Regions from separate parts of the Sphingobacterium sp. 40-24 genome, predicted to be linked through region 3. Evidence: riboswitches for the same ligand, from Rfam matches in the RefSeq annotation. Region 3 holds a riboswitch; each other region holds the start of a gene.
What was found. A riboswitch is a leader RNA that binds a small molecule or an ion and turns the genes downstream of it on or off. The one in region 3 is predicted to bind S-adenosylmethionine.

Region 1 (5,812 bases), on a different contig from region 3:
TTATTAATTGATTTTGAAACCGTTATTACTGCTGTTATTCACACTCTCATTGTCTTCGTGTACTTTCTTTGGGAAGAAAAAGGAGTTTCCTGAAGGTAACTACCAAATGATATTGGGCTATCCAAATGATGAGTATCATAAATTAAAAAGAGAATCTCCCCAAAATGTGGAGGCAGATACCTATGGTAATGATCCTATTCTATACCGATCCTTTCTTTCGCTTCATGATAAGGACCAGTTTGTCATGGCGATTGATGATATCTTACTCTTTGGTAAGTACAAATTTGACGGTGATAGATTAGAATTGACGGATGAGAAAAAAGGTAGTGTCGCTTTGGATATTGTTAAAATAAAAAAAGATTTTGTTCAGCTGAGAGGTGATTTTTCACAGTTTAGCTCAGCACGTATACCCACTAGTGAAAGACTTTATATCAACTTTGTGTTAGATAAAACCCTTATCCGGGAAACGCCCAGTAAATTTGATAGCCAAGTGAATTTATGGCGAAATGCTCCGGTAAAATCAGAAAGTGAAAAGGAGATAAAAGCGAGGGCCTTGAATTTCGTAGATTATTCTATCGCTTATTTCCAACACATATCAAGCTCTGGCACCCATCACGATTATCGAATGGATGGTGTCGAATCACCAATTATTTATGCCGAGAATGGCATTGTGCTCAAGGCATGGGCAGATGTTCCTGATTCTTGGAAGGAATTATTTTACAACGAAAAAGAGGCATTAGTCGCCTATCACTATTTATTTGACGGATTTAAATATGGATCGAAAGAGGAGTACCATGTTAAAGGACTCTTATTGGTCACATTTTATCTCAAAAATTTACGAAATTCTTTGGCAGCTAATCTTTAGCCAATGTTCTTGTGGCATAGTCAATCTCTTCGCTGTCTATGATCCTCGATCGTTAATTCTACTGGTTTTTCTAGGTCTTTAACTATTGGTATGGTGAAGAATCCTGTCGTTGCATGGATACAAAGCTAAAGTGACGTTGAAACATCGTTTATTGAAGTCTTTTTGCTGCTATTTTTGCCTTTTCGAAAAATAATTTTTGTCTTTTGATTTTTTAAAACGATATTAGCAACGCTTATAGAGAAAGGCCGAGGGACTAGACCCGTTGAAGCCTTAGCAACCTGTATTGTTCAAGGTGCTAAATTCTACCCTACTCCATGTGGGAAAGATAAGTTACATGTAGATAAACGATTCCTCGACGTGTGCGTTTCGATGTAAGCCAACCAAACTAAAAACAGTTTTTTAATGAAGATTATCGATCATATCCAGAATGCCAAAGGAAAAACATTGTTTTCTTTTGAGCTATTGCCACCGGCGAAAGGGCAGGGCATCCAAAGTATTTTTAAAACCATGGATGAACTGATGGAGTTTAAACCTCCTTTTATCGACGTCACCTACCATCGGGAAGATTATATCTATAAAGAGCATGCGAGTGGATTACTGGAACGTGTTTCCTATCGTAAACGTCCTGGGACAGTGGCGATATGTGCGGCCATCATGAATAAATATAAAGTGGATGCGGTGCCACATTTGATATGTGGGGGTTTTACAAAAGAGGAAACTGAAAATGCATTGATCGATTTGAACTTCCTGGGGATAGATAACGTTTTGGTGTTGCGGGGTGATGCACGTAAGGGCGATGCCGATTTTATACCAACCGATGGTGGACATGCTTTTGCAACAGACCTATTGGAACAGGTAACCGATATGAATAAAGGAAAGTATCTGCATGAAGACATTATCACGTCGGAAAAGACTGATTTTTGCATCGGAGTAGCCGGGTATCCCGAAAAGCATTTTGAATCTCCAAATTTCAATACTGACTTTAAATATCTGAAACAAAAAGTCGATATGGGAGCAGAGTTTATTGTGACTCAGATGTTCTTTAATGTTGAAAAATACAAGGAATTTGTAACAAAATGTAGGGACAATGGAATCCATGTGCCCATTATTCCGGGATTAAAACCACTGACAACAAAAAAGCAATTGGTGACCTTGCCAAGAATTTTTCATTTAGATATTCCAGAGGAACTGAGTGACGCTGTCGCGGCATGTAAAACGAATGCCGACGTCAGACAGGTAGGTGAAGAGTGGTTGGTACAACAGTGTCAGGAGCTGATTAAATTTGGCGCTCCGGTATTACATTTTTATACGATGAGTAATCCTGGTCCAACAAAGAAGATTGTTGAAAAACTAGCCTAACTCATAAAATGATAAAAAAGGGAGCAGATAAGCTCCCTTTTTTATGATAATTCATTGTGAAAGCCTGAAATAGGTTGAAAGTCTCGGCAGCGTGGTTTAGGTCGATCTCTATATTCAGTGTTGAATAGCCTGTTTACAGTCAGGTACTGGTGTTAAATAGTGTTAATTCGTGTGTCGGAGTCAGGATAACTTTTTAACTTAAAGTGCTAAAAAGGATTTTAACAATAGACCAATTGACCTTATGACGTACAATAGATTAAATTCTCTACTCGGTTTTGCTTGCGGACTAATTGCCACCTGTGTATATATCGCTACAGTTGAAAAGACGGTAAGCTGGTGGGATTGCGGTGAATTTATAGCCTGTGCCTATAAATTGGAGGTGGCACATCAACCGGGAGCACCATTGTTTCTTCTTATTCAGAATATATTTTCTAATCTCGCTTTAGGGAATAAGGGGCAGATCGCCTATTGGATGAATATAGGTTCTGCAGTTTGCAGTGGAATTACTGTTACCTTTTTATTTTGGACAATAACCGCCATTGCTAAAAAGCTACTCAACAAAGACAAACAAGCTTCTTTGTCAACCTACCTGCAGATCTTCGGCGCAGGAGTTGTCGGTGCAATGGCATTTAGTTTCAGCGATTCATTTTGGTATTCGGCAGTAGAATCTGAAGTTTATGCAATGTCTTCCTTATGTACAGCAGTTGTATTTTGGGCAATTTTAAAGTGGGAAGTCCGTGCAGATGAAGACGGTAGCGATCGTTGGCTGGTTTTTATTGCTTTTGTTATGGGGCTTTCGATCGGAGTGCATCTATTAAATCTTTTAGCAATCCCGGCTATCGCGATGGTTGTTTATTTCCGAAGAGCGCGACAGGTTAATGCGAAAGGGACAATAAAAGCTTTCCTCGTCGGAGTGCTGATCTTGGGGGCCGTTTTGTGGGGAATTATTCAATGGTTAGTCGGTCTAGCGGCTAAAGTGGATCTCGTATTTGTGAACTCATTGGGAATGGGATTTGGTACCGGAATTTTTTTCTCGTGCCTATTATTGGGGGGATTGATAATTTACGGTCTATATTATTCCTATAAAAAGCAGAAATATACACTCAATACAGCCTTGCTGGTTCTTTGTTTTGTTTTATTTGGATACAGTTCCTACACCATGGTCATGATCCGTGGGAAAGCAAATCCATCCTTGAACAATAATGCGCCGGATAATGTATTTTCTTTTTTAGGATATTTGAGCCGTGAACAATATATACGGGAACCGTTACTCAAAGGACCTTATTATGACTCGCAAGTGGTTGGCGTCGATAGTAAGACGAGCTATCGGAAAGATAAGTCGGAGTATGTTCCCTTCACACAGGTAGACAAATATCAATTTGATAAGGAAACCTTTTTCCCGCGTATCTATAGCCAAGATGGAAGCCATCAAGCTTATTACAGAAGTTACCTCAATTTGAAAGAAGGGCAACAGCCAACGTTTTCCGATAATTTTAAGTTCTTTTTTAATTTTCAACTGGGAGATATGTATACCCGATATTTCTTATGGAATTTTGTGGGTAGACAGAATGACAGGCAAGGATATGGGACCTATAGTGACGGCAACTGGTTGTCGGGGATCAGACCATTGGATAATTGGCGTTTAGGGGGGCAAGATAAAATATCTCGATCGCAGGAGCATGACCCGAGCCGGAACACTTATTTTTTTCTTCCATTGCTACTCGGAATAGCTGGTGCGATCTGGCTGTACCGAAACAATAAACCTTATACCTTGGTACTGACCTTGCTGTTTGTGTTTACGGGGGTAGCGATCGTAGTTTATCTCAACCAAACTCCTATGCAACCCCGGGAACGAGATTATGCTTACGTGGGGTCTTTCTATGCTTTTGCGATCTGGATTGGGCTGGGAGTAATAGCATTTGTTCGGTTTTTCAACCGTTTTGTACAAACACGTTACGCTTTAGCGACAGGTATTTCTTTTGCGCTGTTGGGAGGCCCTATTATTTTGGCTCATCAAAACTGGGATGATCATAATCGGTCCGAGAAATCGTTGGCAAGGGATATGGCACGCAATTATTTGGAATCCTGTGCTCCAAATGCTATTCTATTTACCTATGGCGATCATGATACATTTCCTGTATGGTATTTGCAAGAAGTAGAGGGCGTACGTCCGGATGTTCGGGTTGTCGTGTTAAGCTATCTCACAGGCGATTGGTATATGCAACAGGCCAAACAACCCACGTATCAAGCGGCAGGGCTCCCCGTGACGATTCCCGCTGAAAAGACGAAAAAAGGCGTTCGTGATTATATCCCTTTCGTAGATAGACAACTTGACAATGCGGTAGATATACAGCAGTTATTGCAGTTTGTCACATCGGATGATCCGGAGTATAAAGTTCAGCTGAATTCCGGTGATATGGAAAACTATTTCCCTTCCAAGAAAGTCCAATTGCGCATTGATAAAGACGAGGTGGTTAAGAAAAATGCGGTTCCGGCGTATTTTCAGGGAGCTATAGTTTCTGCAATGGAATGGGAAATTCCGAATGATCATCTGACCAGGTCGGATTTAACCCTGTTATCCGTGCTTGAAAATAATCATTGGGACAGACCGATATATTTTTCGAATATGCTGCCAAGTGATATTAAGTTGGGACTGGATAAATACCTGGTCAATGAGGGCTTTACTTCTCGATTGATGCCTGTCACTGCTACAGATCAGTCGACAGGAAAACGAAGTGAGCAGGGTGGGCTAGTTAATATGGAGGCGTTATATAGCAATATTATGCATACGTATCATTGGGGTAATGTTAAAAATGCACAATACTTGGATACAGATTCGTTCCGCTTTGCAAGCATGTACGCCCGTGATATATTTGGAAAAGCTGCCCGAATGCTTTTAGCCAATGGCCAGGTCAAACAAGCTGGGGAGGTGGCAAAAAAAGCATACGATCAATTGCCCGATCGCGTATATGCGATGTCGGACGCCATCAATTATGCCGATATTATCGATAGTCTGTATCGCTCGGGGCAACCTCAGCTGGCCAACAGGATGATGGACCGGAACCTTGATTATGTCGCTGAAAATATGGAATACCTACATCAATTGGTAATGGATAAGAAAAACCTGAGCTTTGAGTGGAATGATATTCAGACCGGCTTGGACTCTGTAGACCGGTATAAGGCTATTTTATTTGAAGCAAAGGATACCAAACGATTGGCACGTGTTGAGCAGTTGAGACAGCAATATCAAAATTGGTACGGCGTAGAATAATTTTGATGATGAACTGAACCAAATTACCAGGCACGCCTAATGGGGCATTGGATTAACGTATTTGAGATAAGAAACCAGATGAGGCCTCTTCTAAAATATTGGAAGAGGCCTCGATACATATAGGATAGGGAATGAGCCGAGTTATTAAAATTTCATGCCGACTCCAAAGCCGAGCAGGAATGGGTTGATGTCAACTTTTGCCGGTATGGATAGGTTGGGGGCGAGGTTTGATGCATCCACATTGACATCGGTCTTTAAAAGAATATACTTAGCATCTAAATTCACGAAATATTTTTCAGATAGCTTAAAATCAATTC
Region 2 (5,812 bases), on a different contig from region 3:
ATTGCCAAGATGCAAATAACGCAGTTGTGTTTCCTTAAAATTAGCCGTTACCCAGGTTGGGGTTTCTCTATTGACGATAAAGCCTAAAACTTCGCCAGCACTTATCATTTGACCTTTTTCAATCGTGCGTTTGCCAATCTGCCCATCGTAAGGTGCACGAATAACGGTATACCCAACATCAAGCCTTTTACGGCCGACAGCAGCCGTCAAACGAACACGTTCGGCATCGACCACACCTTTTTTCATATCCACATCATGCACACGCTCCTGTGAAGCCTGTAATTTATGCTTTAACGAAGCCAGCTCACTCTTATACACATCCAACGTTGCTTTTACATCCTCCAGTTGCTGTGCCGTTGCAGACTTTTCCTGAAACAAATAATTATAGCGATCATATTCCAACTGTTGCTTGGTTACCCGAGCCTCCCCGGCAGCAATTGAGGTCCGTAAAGATTCATGTTCCGCCTGGAGAATTTCCTTTTGACTATGAAGAACATTGATCTCTGCAGCTTCCTTATTGACGGATGCAGCTACCTGATCAGCCTCATATTTATATTCCTTATTATCTATAAGCAACAAGGTATCACCCCGTTTAACCAATTGATGATCGTGATAATGCACAGAAACCACATATCCTCCTACCCGAGAAACAATGGGATTGATATACTGTGTTACCTGTGCATCATTTGTGTAGGTATACCGCAGTCGCATCCATAATGCTTGAGCGCCCCATAACAACAAGGCCAACAAGACAATTCCGGCCAACCAGTTGGTGATTCGAGTGAGTTGTGCCTCCACAACTGTTCTTCGTGATTTAGGTTTCATTAGATAGTACCCTTCAAAAATTCGATAAAATAATAATGTTTCTGTATCGCAATATGTGCGGTTTCAAGATCAAAAAGTGTTTTTAGGTATTGCATATCAGCATCCAATAGATCTGTAATCAAAGCCGATGATTTAAAATACCTGTTTTTTATAATTCGTGCATTTTCCTGCGCCAACGCCTTATTGTTTTGACAGACCTCCTGCTGCTTAATAGCCAATTGATAATCCAACAAGGCCTGTAAAAGCTGATTTTCCAGAATCTCCTCTTCATGATGGTGTTTTACCTCTTGTCGATCCAATGCGATCTGTGCTCCGCGCACCACGTTTTTATTGAGATAAATTGCCGAGATCGGTATGTTTAATTTGAGCCCTGTGATACTCAGATTATACCAGCTGGGATTATAGGGATACAAGAAAACCTGTGGATTGGCAAAGGTGAATGTACTGGTCAAACCCAACTCAGGAAGATAATTTGATCGCGCCTGTTTGACCGACAACTTCTTCAAAACCACTTCCTGTTCGGATTTTAGGAGGGAAAAAGCATGGCTTCGCGCTTCGGCAACAAGCGCTTCATAGCTGGGGTTTTCCACCTGAAACTGCTCGGGCAGGGGCACAATCTCCGCAGTAATACCACCAATTAGCTGCAGCTTCTGATTTGCAGCCTGAATATCATGACCGATCTGCACGAGCAACAGTTCCCGCTTCGAAAGCTCCAACGAAATACGCAAGACGTCACTGTGCAATACAACACCCGCCTTATACAGATGCTCAATCTCCCTGAGCTGTGCCCGTTGATCAGCGATATCCTGCTCAATTAAAGATCGGTTACTATACGACAGTTCCAAATCCAAAAAAAGATTGCAAACCTCCAATTTCGTCTGCGCTGCGGCATTCTTCCAATCGATTCTGGCCAGCTCATTTTCCAATTTTTTGGACTCAATTTTCATTAGGTCCCGATGCCCATTGTAGAGGTTCAGATAAAAATCCAGGCCGCTATCGTACAAGTAATGAATGATATCATGCTGGGAAGGTTTATTTAAAAGACCCTGGTCATACACAGGCATATTACTTGCATAACTAGCAGAAGCTCTGGCGGAAATCTTGGGCAGCAACTCCATGCGTTGCTGCTGTACTGCCACCTCAGTTTCTTTGAGCTGCAAATAAGACTGCTCGATGTATTTACTGTTCTGTAGCGCTTTGTCGATCATGTCTTTCAGGGACATGCGCAAAGAATCGAGGGCGAAGGTGTCCGAAATAGCGCATACTAACAATCCCATGGTTAGTATGCCTTTTGCCCAATAGGGAGGAAAAAAGTTCACGTGTGCTATGTAATTTTTTTGCGTTGCAAACTTAGACACTTATTGGAACTTGGATTTCTTCACAAACGCCAATATGTTATGGAAAAAAGACATTTTTTCATCAATTCAAACAAAAAGACCAATATCTGCCAATAAGTCCTTACAATATCCTTTTTTACAGCACATAAAAAAGGCCTTTCAAATCGTGATTTGAAAGGCCTTTCTCGATGGTATAATAATAGATTATCCATATAAGGAATCTTCTATTGCATTCCACAGCTGGATTCTTTTTTGTAGCGCAATTTTACTGATCTCTTTCATTTCCGTCCATTTAACCTCATCGTCCTTGGCAAGATCTGTGATCATCTGCATCGCCAACGGTCCATGCTCGTCGCCGTCAAGATCAATATGGCGTTGAAAATAATAAATAAAGCTATCCAGATTGGCTGTAGGAAAGTTTGTTTTAATCTCTTCCAAAATAGAGGTAAACATTCCCGGGATAAGATCTTCGCGTCCAAATGTAAATGCTGCGGCAATTTTATGCACCTCGCCCTCAGCAATCACTTCGAATGTAAAATTCAAAAAGTCTTTGATCCGCTTGTCCAATGTGGTCGTTGCAATGACATCGAATATGTTGTTCGATTTTTTGGCTTGAGCAATAAATTTGTTGACCAGATGAAGGTCGGCACCCATGGCATCCATGGCGTCCAGATACATCTCAAAGTGGCTCAAACGGCGGCCATCAATGTATTCATCCGATTCCTCAGCCAATACAATTTCGTTGATTAGATAGCGTGTTGATGGATGCTCACTCGCAAACCAAGGTAAAGTCGTACAGGTCAATTTAATCTGTAAAGCTTTTAGTAAAGACATAAAATCCCATACAGCGTACACATGCCCTTCTGTAAAAGAACGTAGATTCTTGATCGTTTTGATCTTACGATACAAAGGGTGTTGCAATAATACCTCGCGTTCGGCAGCAATGTATTCGTTAATTTCCGCAATTCTATTCATGGCGCAAAAGTATTGTCTTATCTCTGTTTTTAAAAGTATTTTCGATGAGATTACAGTAACATGATAAATTTTTCGCCCAGCTATCCGCTTCATAACCAAATCACAGCCAACAACGCGCCTCGCTTTTGACCTCCCTATTCCTGTTGTTAGCGCTCATTTACCCTTAAAAACAAAAATATTTTTTATTATAAAAAATAATCTACTATATTTGTAGAGTATTCAGAATTGCATGATGCAATACCAACCGAGTGGAGGCACCGCGGTGGTAAATTAATACGGGTTTCGACCAAAATAAACGTCACAGAACGATTATTTTCCCAACAAGATCTGGATACAGTTTATGGTTTAATCCTTTAAATTTTTAAATTGTATGGCTACTACAACAAATCTTTACCAACACTTACTGGAAAAATTCAGTTATTACTCAACAGATGAACTGATCCAGCTCAACAATGACACGATTTTAGGACAAGGCTGGGGTTCAGCCAAAGCAACCTTTAGAACAGCTTTGATCAGTACGTTCTCCAAAAGAGGACTGGATCTTTCCAACATCATTTCCAAGGAAGACGGTTTTACCTCGGTGAAGCATGTCCCTGTACGCTTGGAACAGAATGTCCTGATTCCTTTACAGTAATCGTTATCGGCAAAAAAAGGTAGGCCTAGCCTACCCTTTTGTCAATGAGTGATGATATTTTAACGTATGATTGAGTGAATGTGCGGTCTGCCGGGCATCGTCCTGATAGGACGATAAATCTTGGCAGGCTCTGATATCTGCTACATCCACCTTGTTTCTTACTTTGCTGATGACCTGATTTAATTCCGATTTCCAGTTGCCCGGATCGCCAAAATCGTCCACCCAATTTTTGTTGATAAACCTTTTATAGTTCAAAAGCAAAATATACAATTCCTCACCACTACCGGCGCGATTGATTGACGTGCGCCAGTTCTCTAATTTTTCTTTAAAACTCATAACCAGCAATATACAAAAAAATATTTGGATTCCAAAATAGTTGCATTTGAAACGGATAAGGATAACGAGAAATAAAATGATAAAATGATTAAACCTTCGGTGAATTATCTTGGTCATAAAGGAGGGATTCAATATAAATATCATATTATAAAACAGATACATTATGGCCTTTATCCACTTAAAAAATATGCTTGTTATTTCCTTTGCATTGCTATGTATATTGGGGAAAAGTATTGCTCAACAAGGTCGTCACAATAAAAGATCTACGTCTCAGACGACGTTTCGACATGACAGAGAAAACGATTATGTCAACATAGGCAACCGGATCTTCTACAGGGATAAGATGGTCGAAGGTGTCGATGCACGATCTTTCAAAGACCTCGGCAATGCTTATGCAATAGACAACTGGAATGCCTATTATCGTGGCGTTAAGATTAAAGATGTATCGCCACATTCTTTCCAATCACTTGGTTGGGGATATGCCAAAGATAGTTGGAATGCCTATTATCGTGGCGTTAAGATTAAAGATGTCTCTGCGCCCAGCTTTAAAATACTGGATGAAGGATATGCCAAAGACAGCTGGAATGTTTATTATAGAGGCAATCAAATAAAAAATGTATCCGCCCAAAGCTTTGTTCTTCTCGGTGACGGATACAGTAAAGATAGCTGGAAAGTCTATTATTTTGGTCAAGAGATAAAGGATGCAACTGCTTTCACATTTAAATATCTGGGTAAAGGTTATGCGAAGGATAACTGGAATGAATATTATAGAGGAAAAAAATTGGAATAGAAAATAGACCACGGGATTATTCTATCGAATAATTCCAATTTCCTAATACTTTCGGTATCTCCCAGGATTCGGCTTTGGCCTTATAATCATTAAAGTGACCTTTTTCCCAGGTGGTAATATGATAACCTTTGCAGAACTTACAATAATAGGCCCTTTTGCAGGCGTCTTTACCCATCCTGTGTTTGATACGTTTACCATCCAGTTTGTTTCTCATCCGGGATCTGAACTTAAAGTGAAGCATTGCCCATTGCGCCTCAATTAAAGAAGGAAATCCAACTTTACCAGTAGCTCGGCATTTCCAGGTATTGTCCCTTACTTTTTCCATAATCTATCTATTAAAGTTTACCTAATATATTTTATTGCTCTTTTTCTATTGGCACCTGCAACATGACCCATTCCCTGATATGCTTTGCAATCTTGTCGGACACCTCAAAATAGTACCGTCCCTCAAAAGGTATTTTGAGCACGATACGCAATCGGCCCCGTTTCAGTTGCTGGCAAGCTTGGATCATATCCAAGGGTATGGCTTTATCCCGGTCAATCTTCTGTACAAATCCCTTCGTGATATTAACAACTTCCTTTAAGCTGCGCTGCTCACCACAAGTCAGATTTTCGTCCATCGCAGTTCTTAAATAAAGGCTGACTATACCATTTTTATAAGTAAAAATCCCGATATCCTTATAGGATATCTTTTGGGACAAGATTTTATTATTGAGCAGGAATACTTCCTGTTCCAGATCCATGGATCTGCACATGGTTAAATCTATTTCATCCATGGAATCCACATCTCTATCTTCCCCTGCTGTTTCCAGGATCTCTTTCAGCTCTTCGATACCCGGAGAAAGCAGCTCAATCTGCTCCTGGAGATCTCTCGTTCTTAATTCTTGCTGGAGGATAGTTTCTTTCTGTTCAAAA
Region 3 (5,812 bases):
GTCCACACGATTTGGCCTCTTAATGGGCATATGATACTTTTCATCTGAAGAATCCAATTTAAAGACAGGCATCTTTGATTCTTTTTCCTCCATTAAAGGAATCTGCGGTTTCACCTTTACTTGTCCTAAAGCAATGGTCCCTATGGAAGACAATACCAATAATAATACGTAGCTTTTCATCTTTATATAGTTATTAAAGAGCACTCATTGTACCAATGAACGCGTCATATTCGGCTTATTCACTTCTCCAGCAGTTAGACTCAACCGCGTAGATTAAAATTTGTCCACAGCGCAATTCAGCACATAATCCATTTCTATTCACTAATTTACAAAGAACAGCATCTATATTTAAACAGATTGCTGTTAAACATTGTTAAAACAGCTACAAAACACATTAGCATCTTTATATTTGTAACAATTTAAGAAAAAATGAGCTATCGCACCTTAAATGGCCGCTCACATGGCATAAGGGATGAATACGCAAATGGTAAATAAACTGAGCGCTATAAACTTTTTGATATATTCAAAATACATTTATTTAATACCCAATACTAATGAAGAAAAATAGCATTGTATTAATCATTGGACTGATGTCTCTCGCTCTAATTGGGGTATTGGCCATGCAATTCTATTTTCTGAGAGATTCTTATCGCCAAAAGTCTCAATTATTTGATGAGTCCGTCAATGCTGCGATTACAGCTGTTGCCGGTAAGCTTGAACGACGGGAGGTAGTTGACTTCGCTAAGGTTCAACAGGAGCGTAACATTGAAAAATCCAAGCAGGAACAGGCCAAACAACGTCTTTTGGCCGAGCAACTCGAAATACAGTATAGAATTGAAGAATTAAAAAACAAACAACATGTTGTTTTCTCAAACTTTAAAGAGCAAGAAGACCAATTACGTGCATTGTATCCAAATGTAATTGAAATCAAAAATTCATTCTACGAAACATACATCAAAAGACCGGAGTACCAGAAATTTATCAAATTTTCTGTTTCAAATGAGCTTACCGACGATAATTTGGTACAGGCTTTTATCATGTTAAATGCTTCAAAGGTAGATGATCAGATCAATGGGAAGGACGATAGCACGCGGTTTGTTATCCCCCTAATGGACCCACTGGTCAATCAACAAACAAAATTCCGGGTAGCCACATTACCTCCAAGAGAGAATGCGAAACTTGCGAAAACAATTTCTGATTTGGAAAAAAGATTGGATATCCTCAACAGAAAAAACGCGTGGAGTGGCTTTAATGTATATGATTCCGTTGCCATGCTGGGCGGCAAAAAAGCAGACTACATCGAAGATATTGCTATTGGAATGGAGCTTGCTAAACGTCCATTAAAGGATCGATTGAATGTGATCATCGTTCAAGAACTTATCAAAGAGGAGTTGGCTCAACGCGACATTAAAGCTCCTTTCAATATTGAAATATGGAGCACAAACAATATATTACTAAATAATATTTTAAACGAAGCCGCTTTAAATAACCCAACAAATACAACCAAATACTCAACGGCACTTTTTAAAGGTGATATCGGTGCTGCGCCAGGAAAATTAACCATCTATTTCCCCAATAAAAAGGCGATAATTGCCGATAATATGGGCTATCTGTTGCTGCCCATGCTGGCACTGCTTTTCTTGTTGGTGGGGTGTTTTGCTTATACACTGATTATCATCTTCAGACAAAAGAAAGTTTCGGAAATGAAGACGGATTTCATCAACAACATGACGCATGAGTTTAAAACACCTGTTGCAACAATTATGATTGCCAGTGAGTCACTTAAAGATCCAGACATCAATGCCGACCACAAGCGCGTTCAGAAATTGGCTAATATCATCTACGACGAAAATGTTAGACTCGGAAATCATATTGAACGTGTGCTCGATTTGGCAAGACTAGAAAAAGAAACGCTAAAACTCGACCAGGTAGAAGTATGCATCAATGATCTTGTTTCGGCAGTAACGGACAGTATGCAGCTACGGATGCAAAATATTGGCGGGAAATTCAGTATAGATCTTGCAGCGACCAAGGATGTTGTCGTTGGTGATGAGTTACATTTTTCCAATGTATTTTACAATCTTTTGGATAATGCCATCAAGTACAGCAAAGGAGATTTACATGTCAACATCAATTCAAAAAATGTTGGCGACACCATTGTTGTCACCATAGCCGACAATGGTATTGGGATGAGCCGGGATCACCTGCAAAAGATTTTCGACCAGTTTTACCGTATTCCAACTGGGAATGTTCATAATGTCAAAGGATTTGGCCTTGGCTTAAGTTATGTACAGGACATTCTGAGAAGGCTGAACGGAAAAATTACAGTTAAAAGTGAAAAAGATAAAGGCACGACCTTTGAAGTAATTTTGCCTATTAAAAAATAAAACGTTCCTTTTTTGTATATTTCCTCTTTAAAAAATTTCAAAGGTTGAGGAAGGCTGATTTATCAGCATCAAGGGACATTGGTGAAAATTAATATATTCATTATGCAAAAGATATTATTAGCAGAAGATGATCCTAATTTGGGGGATCTTTTAAAAGACTATCTCGAATTAAAGGGAAAATTTGACGTCACATTATGCACGGATGGAGATGAAGCGATTTCTCAATTCAAAAAAAATAACTACGACCTTTGTATTTTTGATGTCATGATGCCAAAAAAGGACGGATTTACAGTTGGACGTGAAATCAGAAAAACAAACAATACTGTTCCTATTATCTTTGCCACAGCAAAGGGGATGATGGAAGATAAGACCGAAGCCTTTGAGCTAGGAGGAGATGATTATATCACCAAGCCTTTTCGAGTGGAAGAATTATTGCTCCGCATCAATGCTTTGCTGAAACGCAGTGTTCGAGACAAAGAAGAAGAAGTGGTTGCGGATAAATTTGAAATTGGCGATTATTTCTTTGATTATACAAGTCAGCAGATTTCTTACAAAGGACAGATGCAAAAACTCTCCACGAAAGAAGCTGAACTACTCCGCTTGCTTTGCTTAAAGAAAAATGATGTGCTGACCCGGGAAGAAGCGTTGTTAAAAATATGGCATGATGATAACTATTTTACGGGTAGAAGTATGGATGTATTTCTCAGTAAACTTCGTAAATATCTAAAAGAAGATAGCAAAGTTGAAATTGTCAATGTGCACGGAAAAGGTTACAAACTTTTGGTCAGCTAAAAAAAGGGGAATGAAAAATATAGTCATTCCCCTTTTTATGCTACACACGTATTCAAGCGTGACTTACTCGAATTCGTGGATGAAAATAAAAGAACAAAACAATTTCATCCTTAGTAGAATATAAAAAATTGACGCACTTTTATAAAAAATTTGCATTTCAAAAAGAAATGTTCTAACTTAGCGTCGCTTATAGAGAAAGGCAGAGGGAATAGACCCGATGAAGCCTTAGCAACCTGTCCCTTGACAAGGTGCTAAATTCTACCCTACTTGATATGGGAATGATAAGCCGAAGTCACCAAATTCTAGTGTGTCCTTCTCTCTCTAGCAAGAAATATAGTTGAAAAAGAAATATTAAAAACATTCATTATGTTATTGACTAACAATTTAGGTTACCCTCGTGTGGGCGCGTTCCGCGAATTGAAAAAAGCCAATGAGGCCTATTGGGCTAAAAAATCTTCTGTTGAGGAATTATTGGACACAGCAAAAAAAATTCGTGAAGGCAATTGGAAAACACAAAAAGATGCTGGAATAGATTTGATCCCTTCCAATGATTTCTCTTTTTACGATCAAGTATTGGATTTAACCCTCACTGTTGGTGCAATTCCTGCTCGCTACCATTCTTTATTGAATAAAGTAGACAACAATTACAGTTTAGATCTATATTTTGCCATGGCGCGCGGTTTCCAACAAGAAGGAATCGACGTGACTGCAATGGAAATGACCAAGTGGTTGGATACGAACTACCACTACATGGTACCAGAATTCACAAAAGATCAAGAATTCAAATTGACTTCCGAAAAATTCTTAAATGAATACAACGAAGCAAAAGCATTGGGCATCGATACTAAACCAGTTCTATTAGGTCCTATTACATACCTTTTGATCGGTAAAGAAAAAGAAGCTGGCTTCGACCGTATCGATTTATTGGATAAACTTATTCCAGTATATGAGCAAATACTAGCTAAATTAGCTGATGCTGGTGCACAATATGTTCAGATTGACGAGCCTTTCTTAGCATTGGATTTAGATGCTAAAGTAAAAGCTTTATATCAACCTACTTTCGAAAAATTAGCTGCAGCAGCAAAAAATATCAAATTAATCGCAACGACTTACTTCGAAGCTTTAAAAGACAACGAAGATATCGCAGTTAACCTACCTATCCATGCTTTACATTTGGATCTGGTACGCGGTGAAAACCAATTGGATACGGTATTGGCTAAAGTTCCTGCTTCATTAACATTATCTTTAGGTATTGTTGAAGGCCGTAACATCTGGAAAAATGATTACGAAAAATCATTGGTTAAAATCAAACAGGCTGTTGATGCATTAGGAAAAGACCGTGTATGGGTAGCTCCTTCTTCATCTTTGTTGCACGTTCCTTTTGACTTAGACAATGAACACAATGAACAATCGCTACCAGCTGAAGTAAAAAACTGGTTAGCATTTGCTAAACAAAAATTAGCTGAAGTAAAAGACTTAGCCGTACTAGCGGAGGGAGAAGTTGATGCTGAAACAGCAAAACGCTTCGAAGCGAACAAAGCGGCTGCTGAAAGCCGTCGTACCTCTCCATTGATCCACAAACCAGAGGTTAAAACACGTACAAGCAATATTACTGATGACGATGCAAAACGCACTTCAGCATTTGCAGACCGTAAAGCAGCGCAACAAGCGAAATTCAACTTACCGGCGTTCCCGACCACAACTATCGGTTCATTCCCACAAACGAAAGATGTTCGTAAATGGAGAGCAGATCTGAAAAAGGGTGCTATTACGCAGGCAGAATACGATAAAGCAATCGCAGAAGAAACAGAAAACACCATCCGTCTTCAAGAGCAATTGGATATCGACGTATTAGTACACGGCGAATTCGAACGTAATGACATGGTTGAATACTTCGGTGAACAATTGGCTGGTTACGCTTTCACACAAAATGGTTGGGTACAATCTTACGGTTCACGTTGTGTAAAACCTCCGATTATCTATGGTGACGTATACCGTCCTGAAGATATGACTGTCCGTTGGTCTTCATATGCACAATCATTGACAAATCGTCCGGTTAAAGGTATGTTGACTGGTCCTGTAACAATCTTACAATGGTCTTTCGTACGTAACGATCAACCGCGCTCAACAACGACTTACCAAATTGCATTGGCGATCTTGGATGAAGTACAAGCCTTGGAAAAAGCAGGTATCAAAATCATACAAATCGATGAACCAGCTATCCGTGAAGGATTACCGTTACGTAAAGCTGATCAAAAAGATTACTTGAACTGGGCAGTACGTGCTTTCCGTGTCTCTTCATCAAATGTTGAAGACGATACACAGATTCACACACACATGTGTTATTCTGAGTTCAATAATGTGATCGAAGATATCGCTGCAATGGATGCCGACGTTATCACGATTGAGACTTCACGTTCTCAAATGAAATTATTGAATGCTTTCGCCGGTGATTTCAAATATCCAAATGATATTGGTCCAGGTGTTTATGACATTCACTCACCACGTGTTCCAAGCAAAGATGAGATGGTAGATCTATTGCGCAAAGCAAAAGCAGTAGTTCCAGCAGAACAACTTTGGGTTAATCCTGACTGTGGTTTGAAAACTCGTGCTTGGCCAGAAACCAAAGCGGC
Region 4 (5,812 bases), on a different contig from region 3:
ATATCGTAAAGACCTTGGCCTACGACACCAAACCCAAACATCCCTATTGTTAATTTATTACTCATATCTCTTCTTAAATTCTCTTATATATTATTTACTCTCTTATACTAATTCGTTTATGTATTCTTTTTGTTCCCGCAGAAAGCTGCTAATGATTTTTGTGAGTTTTTTTGTTTCGATCAAAAAGCCATCGTGGCCATAGGTCGATTCAATCTCTTGATAATGGGCATTGGGAACATGTTGCGCGATGAATTGTTGCTCTTGTGGCGGAAACAACAAATCTGTATTAACGCTCAGGACTAAAGTTGGACAATCAATGCTCGCCAAAGCAGATTCAATAGATCGTCTTCCCCGACCTAAATTGTGGCTGTCCATTGCTTTGGTCAGGAAGTAATAGCTGTACGCATTATAGCGTTTCACCAATTTTTCACCTTGATAGTTCTGATAGGAGGATGCTTTATAATGATCGAGTTTTTCGTTATCATCTTCCTTTTGCGTGTTGGCATACGTTGTATAGTTGCGGTAAGACAACAGTGCCATAGCGCGTGCAACTTTCAATCCTTTAGCTCCACCATCAGGGTGATTGGCGTAAAAGGTTCGATCAGTTGTAATGGCCAGACGTTGACTTTCATTGAATGCAATACCCCATGGTGAGTGGACGGCATTTGTTCCAACCACGATGAGATGGTTGATGGCTATACTGTGCGATACGGCCCATTCCAATGCTTGTTGACCGCCTAATGACCCCCCGATAAGGATCTCTATTTGTTTGATTTCCAGGTGGTCCGCAAGGACTTGATGTGCGTGAACCAAATCCCTCACTGTGAATTCGGGGAAAGATAGGTAATAGGGTTGTCCGGTTGCTGGGTTTACAGATAGCGGATTACTGCTATTATATGCTGATCCTATGACATTGGCACAAATAATATAATAATCGTTTGCATCAAACAACTCACCTGTTCCAAAAAGACCGGACCACCAATCCAGCACATCTGCATTGGCCGTTAATGCATGGCAAACCCAGATCACATTGCTGCGATCTGCGTTGGGTTTGCCAAATGTTTCATAACTGATTTGTAAATCAGTAAGCTCTCTTCCATTTTCAAATACAAAAGGCTCCGGGTGCAGATATATATGCTTACTCATTTTACGTTTAAGTTTTAAGCCGAAAAAATCTGATTATTTAATTTTATCAAAAGCTTGTTGTAAATCAGCTTTGATATCATCAATATGCTCTATTCCTACAGAAAGACGTAATAAGCCTTTGAAGACTCCGGCATTGGCTTGATCTTCATCACTCAATTGTTGATGGGTTGTAGCTGCTGGATGAATAATCAATGACTTCGTATCACCAACATTGGCCAAATGACTGATCAATTCTAAGCTGTCGATAAAGCTATTGGCCTTTTGCGCTGCGTCACCTTTAAGCTGGAAAGAAAGTACCGCGCCATAGCCATTTTTAAGGTATTTTTGTGCGTTAGCGAAGCTCGGAGAGCTTTTTAATCCCGGATAGTTTACTTTTTCTACCTGTGGATGCGCCTCAAGCCATTTTGCGACCTCTAAAGTGTTGTCTACATGGCGTTGCACCCGCAAAGACAAGGTTTCAAGTCCTTGTAATAATAAAAATGAATTGAAAGGGGAGAGTGCTGGTCCGAAATCCCGGAGCCCTTCCACACGCGCCCGAATGGCAAATTGAATATTTCCGAATGGTCCGCTTTCACCGAAAACTTCGGAAAACACTAAACCATGATAGCCTTCAGATGGTTCGGAAAATTGCGGGTATTTTCCATTGCCCCAATTGTAGTTTCCGCCGTCGACGATGACACCGCCAATGCTTGTGCCATGTCCACCGATCCATTTAGTTGCCGATTCAACAACCACATTTGCACCATACTCCAGAGGTTTAAATAAATAACCTCCGGCTCCAAAAGTATTGTCAACGATTAATGGTAATTCATATTTTTTTGCTACAGCAGCAATTTTTTCAAAGTCGGGAATATTGAAACTTGGGTTTCCGATTGTTTCAACATAGATTGCTTTTGTTTTATCATCAATGAGCGCTTCAATTTTATCGGCTTCGGCATCTGTTGCAAAACGAGCTTCGATGCCTAGGCGCTTAAAAGAAACTTTAAACTGGTTGAATGTACCGCCGTATAAGTTGGATCCCGCAACAAAATTGTCACCACTTTCCAAAATATTATTTAAAGCTATAAACTGTGCCGCCTGGCCGGATGCAACAGCAACAGCTGCAACTCCACCTTCCAGTGCCGCAATACGTTGTTCGAAAACATCCGTAGTAGGGTTCATAATCCGTGTATAAATATTACCGAACTGCTTTAATGCAAATAAGTTTGCGCCGTGTTCGGCATTTTCAAATACAAAAGATGTTGTTTGATATATAGGAACTGCTCTAGATCCCGTAGTAGGGTCAGCGACTTGGCCAGCGTGAACCTGAAGAGTTTCGAATTTTAAATTTTTGTTTGAAGACATAATATATCAGATTTTAAGGGTTCAAAAAGAAATTGCAAAGTAAAAAGAGAAGCATACACACCTCCTTGAAGGGGCTGTTAAATCTTTATCCAAGAAAACGGAAATGATTTTTAACAAGCATGGAAGTGCATATGCATACGCATTCGCATTCGCATCGATACAATTGTACGATGGGTTACACTTTCGCTTATCGTGCGGTTCACTTGTGTTGAACCTGAATTTTTAATGGACTTCAGTAATTTAATAATCATTGTCTTATGTCATTTATATGCTCCAAAACGATATTGTTTTGGACAGGAATTGGCACCTTTTCAAACAAATTGAAGGTTGCCAGTGGGTCATTGAGCCAGTCTCTCGCCACTTCTTTATAAATCAAGACCTACTGATGAAGGGAGGTGTTGATTAGAAATCTTCTTTCGAAGACGACACAAATATAAACTCTTTTTTTATTAAAGCAAAAGAAATGGTATTTTTTAGTTAAAGGAATTTTGAATAACATGCCGATTGGCATCGCATATCTTCCGATGAAACCGCAAAAGTAACTGTCAATCGGGTATTATGATTTCTTTAAATTGATCCGTTCTGCAGTTTGATTTAAATCTGTTAGGAGAGGTTTAAGCGCATCGATTCTACTATGGATATCATAGGCGAGGTGGCGATTCGTCTTTTTGTTTAACGATAGCGAGAGGCCCACCAAATGGGAATTGACCTGATATGCGAGTGCCTGAAAATGGTGAATATGTGACCAATCCATCCATTTGTGCTCGGGTTCTTTTTTCATTTGATTAATGGCGTCTGAAAACAGGGCCATGGCGGTCTGCGCCTTTTTACGAGCCAGTCGTATATCAAACGAACTTTGTCTTTCGTCCGACAGACGGTTATTGATGATCTGGAAATAATGCGCGTTGTAAAGGGATACCTCTTTTGCCAGCTGAACCATGCCTGTGCTCTGGCGTACAGGTATCAAGAAATAACCCGCTATAGCCAAGAATGCTCCAATCAGTGTGAAAAGTATTCGGCTGCCTAAAATGAGATTGATGTTGCCTTCGAACAGATTGAGTGCAATCACAATTCCCAAGGTAATGAAGATGACACTGACCATATAGTTAGATCGGTTGAACAAAAAGAATCCAAAAAGACCCAATGCAGCTATGGTTAGGAGTGCTGGAAGAAAATGAATAGAAATTAAGCAGAACACACCAACTATAATACCCGAGAATGTACCGACAATACGTTCTATATTACGGGTTTTTGTCATTGAAAATGCTGGCCTGGCAACAATAGCGATCGTCAGTAAGATCCAATAGGTATATTTAAAATCCAAAAATAAAATACCGATCAATGCACCTGTTCCAAAAAGAAGAGCCATCCGAACCGCAAATCGAAAAAGCGGATTATTCAGATGGAGTTTACTTTTTAGATCAGCGAGATTACGTAATGGTCGACTGATAAATTGTTGGTACTCGCTGGTGTCAATCTTATCCTGAATTTCCTGATTTTGATAAAAAGCGACCTGGATTCTGTTGAGTACATCAATAATTGCTTCGATGTTGCTTATGATCGAACATAATATACCTTTTGCTGGATCGGCCTGTTGTTCTTGAATTTCTTTTAAATCCCGTAAGAGGGCATTAATTTTAAAGTTATTATGGTATAATTGATGTGCATACCGGAACCTCTTGTTGGGTTGTGAAAAGCTATCGATTTCTAACGCTAATAATTTGATTGTGTGACGAATTATGGGAAGGCTGCCCGTGTCTGCAAGATTTTTGCGAATTGCATCGTAGTCATGATCAAGCGCAATAATTAACTCATGGAGGTCAATTAATCCATAAACCTGACTGAGCCAATAATTGCTTTTATGCCACTGTTGGCTTATGATTTTTTTTTCTCGAAACAGAAGAGACCTGATTTGTTCCTGCTGTTCGCTGATCTGGCCATGAATTTTTCCTACGCGACTGTACGTAATATTCAAAGGAATATCGGGATCGTAAGACTGTGATCGTATCAATAGAAATTGGGACAATCCATGAAAGCCGTTAGCCATGGCATGTTTTAAAGAGCGATAAGGTTGTATATAGGCTTGTAAAAGGCTAAAAAAGTAATATATTATGGAACCTGTTGTAATCTGTAAGCCAACCGCAAATGGGTGTTGTGGGGCCATTCCGATCACAAAACTCATGAGAATCAATGTCATGTTTCCAATTGCAGCATAGCGGGCTCCAAAAATGCCGTATAAGGTGCATATAAAACCGGCTGCCGCTAGCACGATAACCAAGGGCCAATGATAGGGAAATACAATAGCTGTAAACAATGATGCAACAAAGAAGGTGGGAATACATATCAGAGCTGAAGAAAGTTTATCTTTTCTGTTGCCAGGAGGATCGGTGAGTGTTGTTAACAACGATCCGACACCGATTCCGATAGCCGTGCTCGCTTGCGCTCCCAATAAATAGATCGCCAAACTTGGCAAAATACTGATGGCAACATTACGTAATGCGTCTCCAGCATGCTCGCCATGCATAAATCGTAGCATAAGGATATAAATACGGTAGAGTCTTTTCTTCAATGATACAGTGCTCATGAATCAGTTTACTAATTTTCGATGCAAAAATACAAATATTATGCTTAATATTTTTTGTATACAATTTATTTGTTTTGAATTTTATTTGTTTTTTGAATTTTTATTTTGATTCGATGTCATTTTCCTACGATATGTTTCAGAAGATTCAAAATTAGCTCGCATGATCCTATCCGCTGTAAAAGCGATCAGCGAAGGATAGGGTTTACCGATATTATTTGGTTGTCTACCGAGTGAATCGCACTACCTGTCTATTTCTGCTAGTCAACGTGTAATGAATACACGAGGTTTGTTGTCATTATTATGAAGTTGACTATCCGATCGATAGCCCAAAGAAATTACATTATGAAACCACAAAAAATTAAATTGCTCTTATTTTCTATTGTTTTATTCCTGTGTTCTAATGCCGGACCCGTTTCAGCACAGTCTGACGGGGGGAAATTACGTACTGTCGTTGTTGGGCAGGACAACCAGCCCATTGCTGCCGCAAATATTTCACTGTTTCGTAAACCCAATGATGTCTTGTTAAAAGGAACCTTATCCAACGAAAATGGACAAATTGTGTTGTTTGCGATACCCGAGGGGAAGTACAGCTTACAGGTGTCCACGGTGGGTTATGGTACTTATCGTTCTGGGGAAATAATGCTGCGTGCGGGTGATTTCAAGGTGCTGGATACGATTCGATTACAGCTGGAAAGTAAAGTGCTGGGTGAGGCGCAGGTAATTGGCAAGAAGCCATTA

Region 1: another riboswitch for S-adenosylmethionine. It lies ahead of BGP15_RS07615 (methylenetetrahydrofolate reductase); the one in region 3 lies ahead of metE (5-methyltetrahydropteroyltriglutamate--homocysteine S-methyltransferase).
Region 2: another riboswitch for S-adenosylmethionine. It lies ahead of BGP15_RS14205 (5-oxoprolinase); the one in region 3 lies ahead of metE (5-methyltetrahydropteroyltriglutamate--homocysteine S-methyltransferase).
Region 4: another riboswitch for S-adenosylmethionine. It lies ahead of BGP15_RS05855 (O-acetylhomoserine aminocarboxypropyltransferase/cysteine synthase family protein); the one in region 3 lies ahead of metE (5-methyltetrahydropteroyltriglutamate--homocysteine S-methyltransferase).

Annotation. Positions count from the first base shown of each region.
Region 1 is NZ_MKWH01000021.1:173,193-179,004, reverse strand. It holds gene BGP15_RS07620 (hypothetical protein) at 14-865, shown strand; SAM riboswitch class I at 1,095-1,197, shown strand; gene BGP15_RS07615 (methylenetetrahydrofolate reductase) at 1,268-2,224, shown strand; gene BGP15_RS07610 (glycosyltransferase family 117 protein) at 2,466-5,495, shown strand; gene BGP15_RS07605 (OmpW/AlkL family protein) at 5,640-5,812, opposite strand, start outside.
Region 2 is NZ_MKWH01000036.1:3,971-9,782, reverse strand. It holds gene BGP15_RS14220 (HlyD family secretion protein) at 1-825, opposite strand, end outside; gene BGP15_RS14215 (TolC family protein) at 825-2,102, opposite strand; gene BGP15_RS14210 (DUF3050 domain-containing protein) at 2,367-3,137, opposite strand; SAM-I-IV-variant riboswitch at 3,348-3,441, shown strand; gene BGP15_RS14205 (5-oxoprolinase) at 3,508-3,771, shown strand; gene BGP15_RS14200 (hypothetical protein) at 3,802-4,107, opposite strand; gene BGP15_RS14195 (DKNYY domain-containing protein) at 4,271-4,897, shown strand; gene BGP15_RS14190 (hypothetical protein) at 4,914-5,222, opposite strand; gene BGP15_RS14185 (hypothetical protein) at 5,254-5,812, opposite strand, start outside.
Region 3 is NZ_MKWH01000055.1:211,022-216,833, reverse strand. It holds gene BGP15_RS20245 (hypothetical protein) at 1-180, opposite strand, end outside; gene BGP15_RS20240 (sensor histidine kinase) at 555-2,387, shown strand; gene BGP15_RS20235 (response regulator transcription factor) at 2,490-3,179, shown strand; SAM riboswitch class I at 3,364-3,467, shown strand; gene metE (5-methyltetrahydropteroyltriglutamate--homocysteine S-methyltransferase) at 3,546-5,812, shown strand, end outside.
Region 4 is NZ_MKWH01000017.1:2,201-8,012, reverse strand. It holds gene BGP15_RS05865 (homoserine dehydrogenase) at 1-65, opposite strand, end outside; gene BGP15_RS05860 (homoserine O-acetyltransferase family protein) at 103-1,146, opposite strand; gene BGP15_RS05855 (O-acetylhomoserine aminocarboxypropyltransferase/cysteine synthase family protein) at 1,180-2,490, opposite strand; SAM riboswitch class I at 2,752-2,864, opposite strand; gene BGP15_RS05850 (FUSC family protein) at 3,047-5,074, opposite strand; gene BGP15_RS05845 (TonB-dependent receptor) at 5,417-5,812, shown strand, end outside.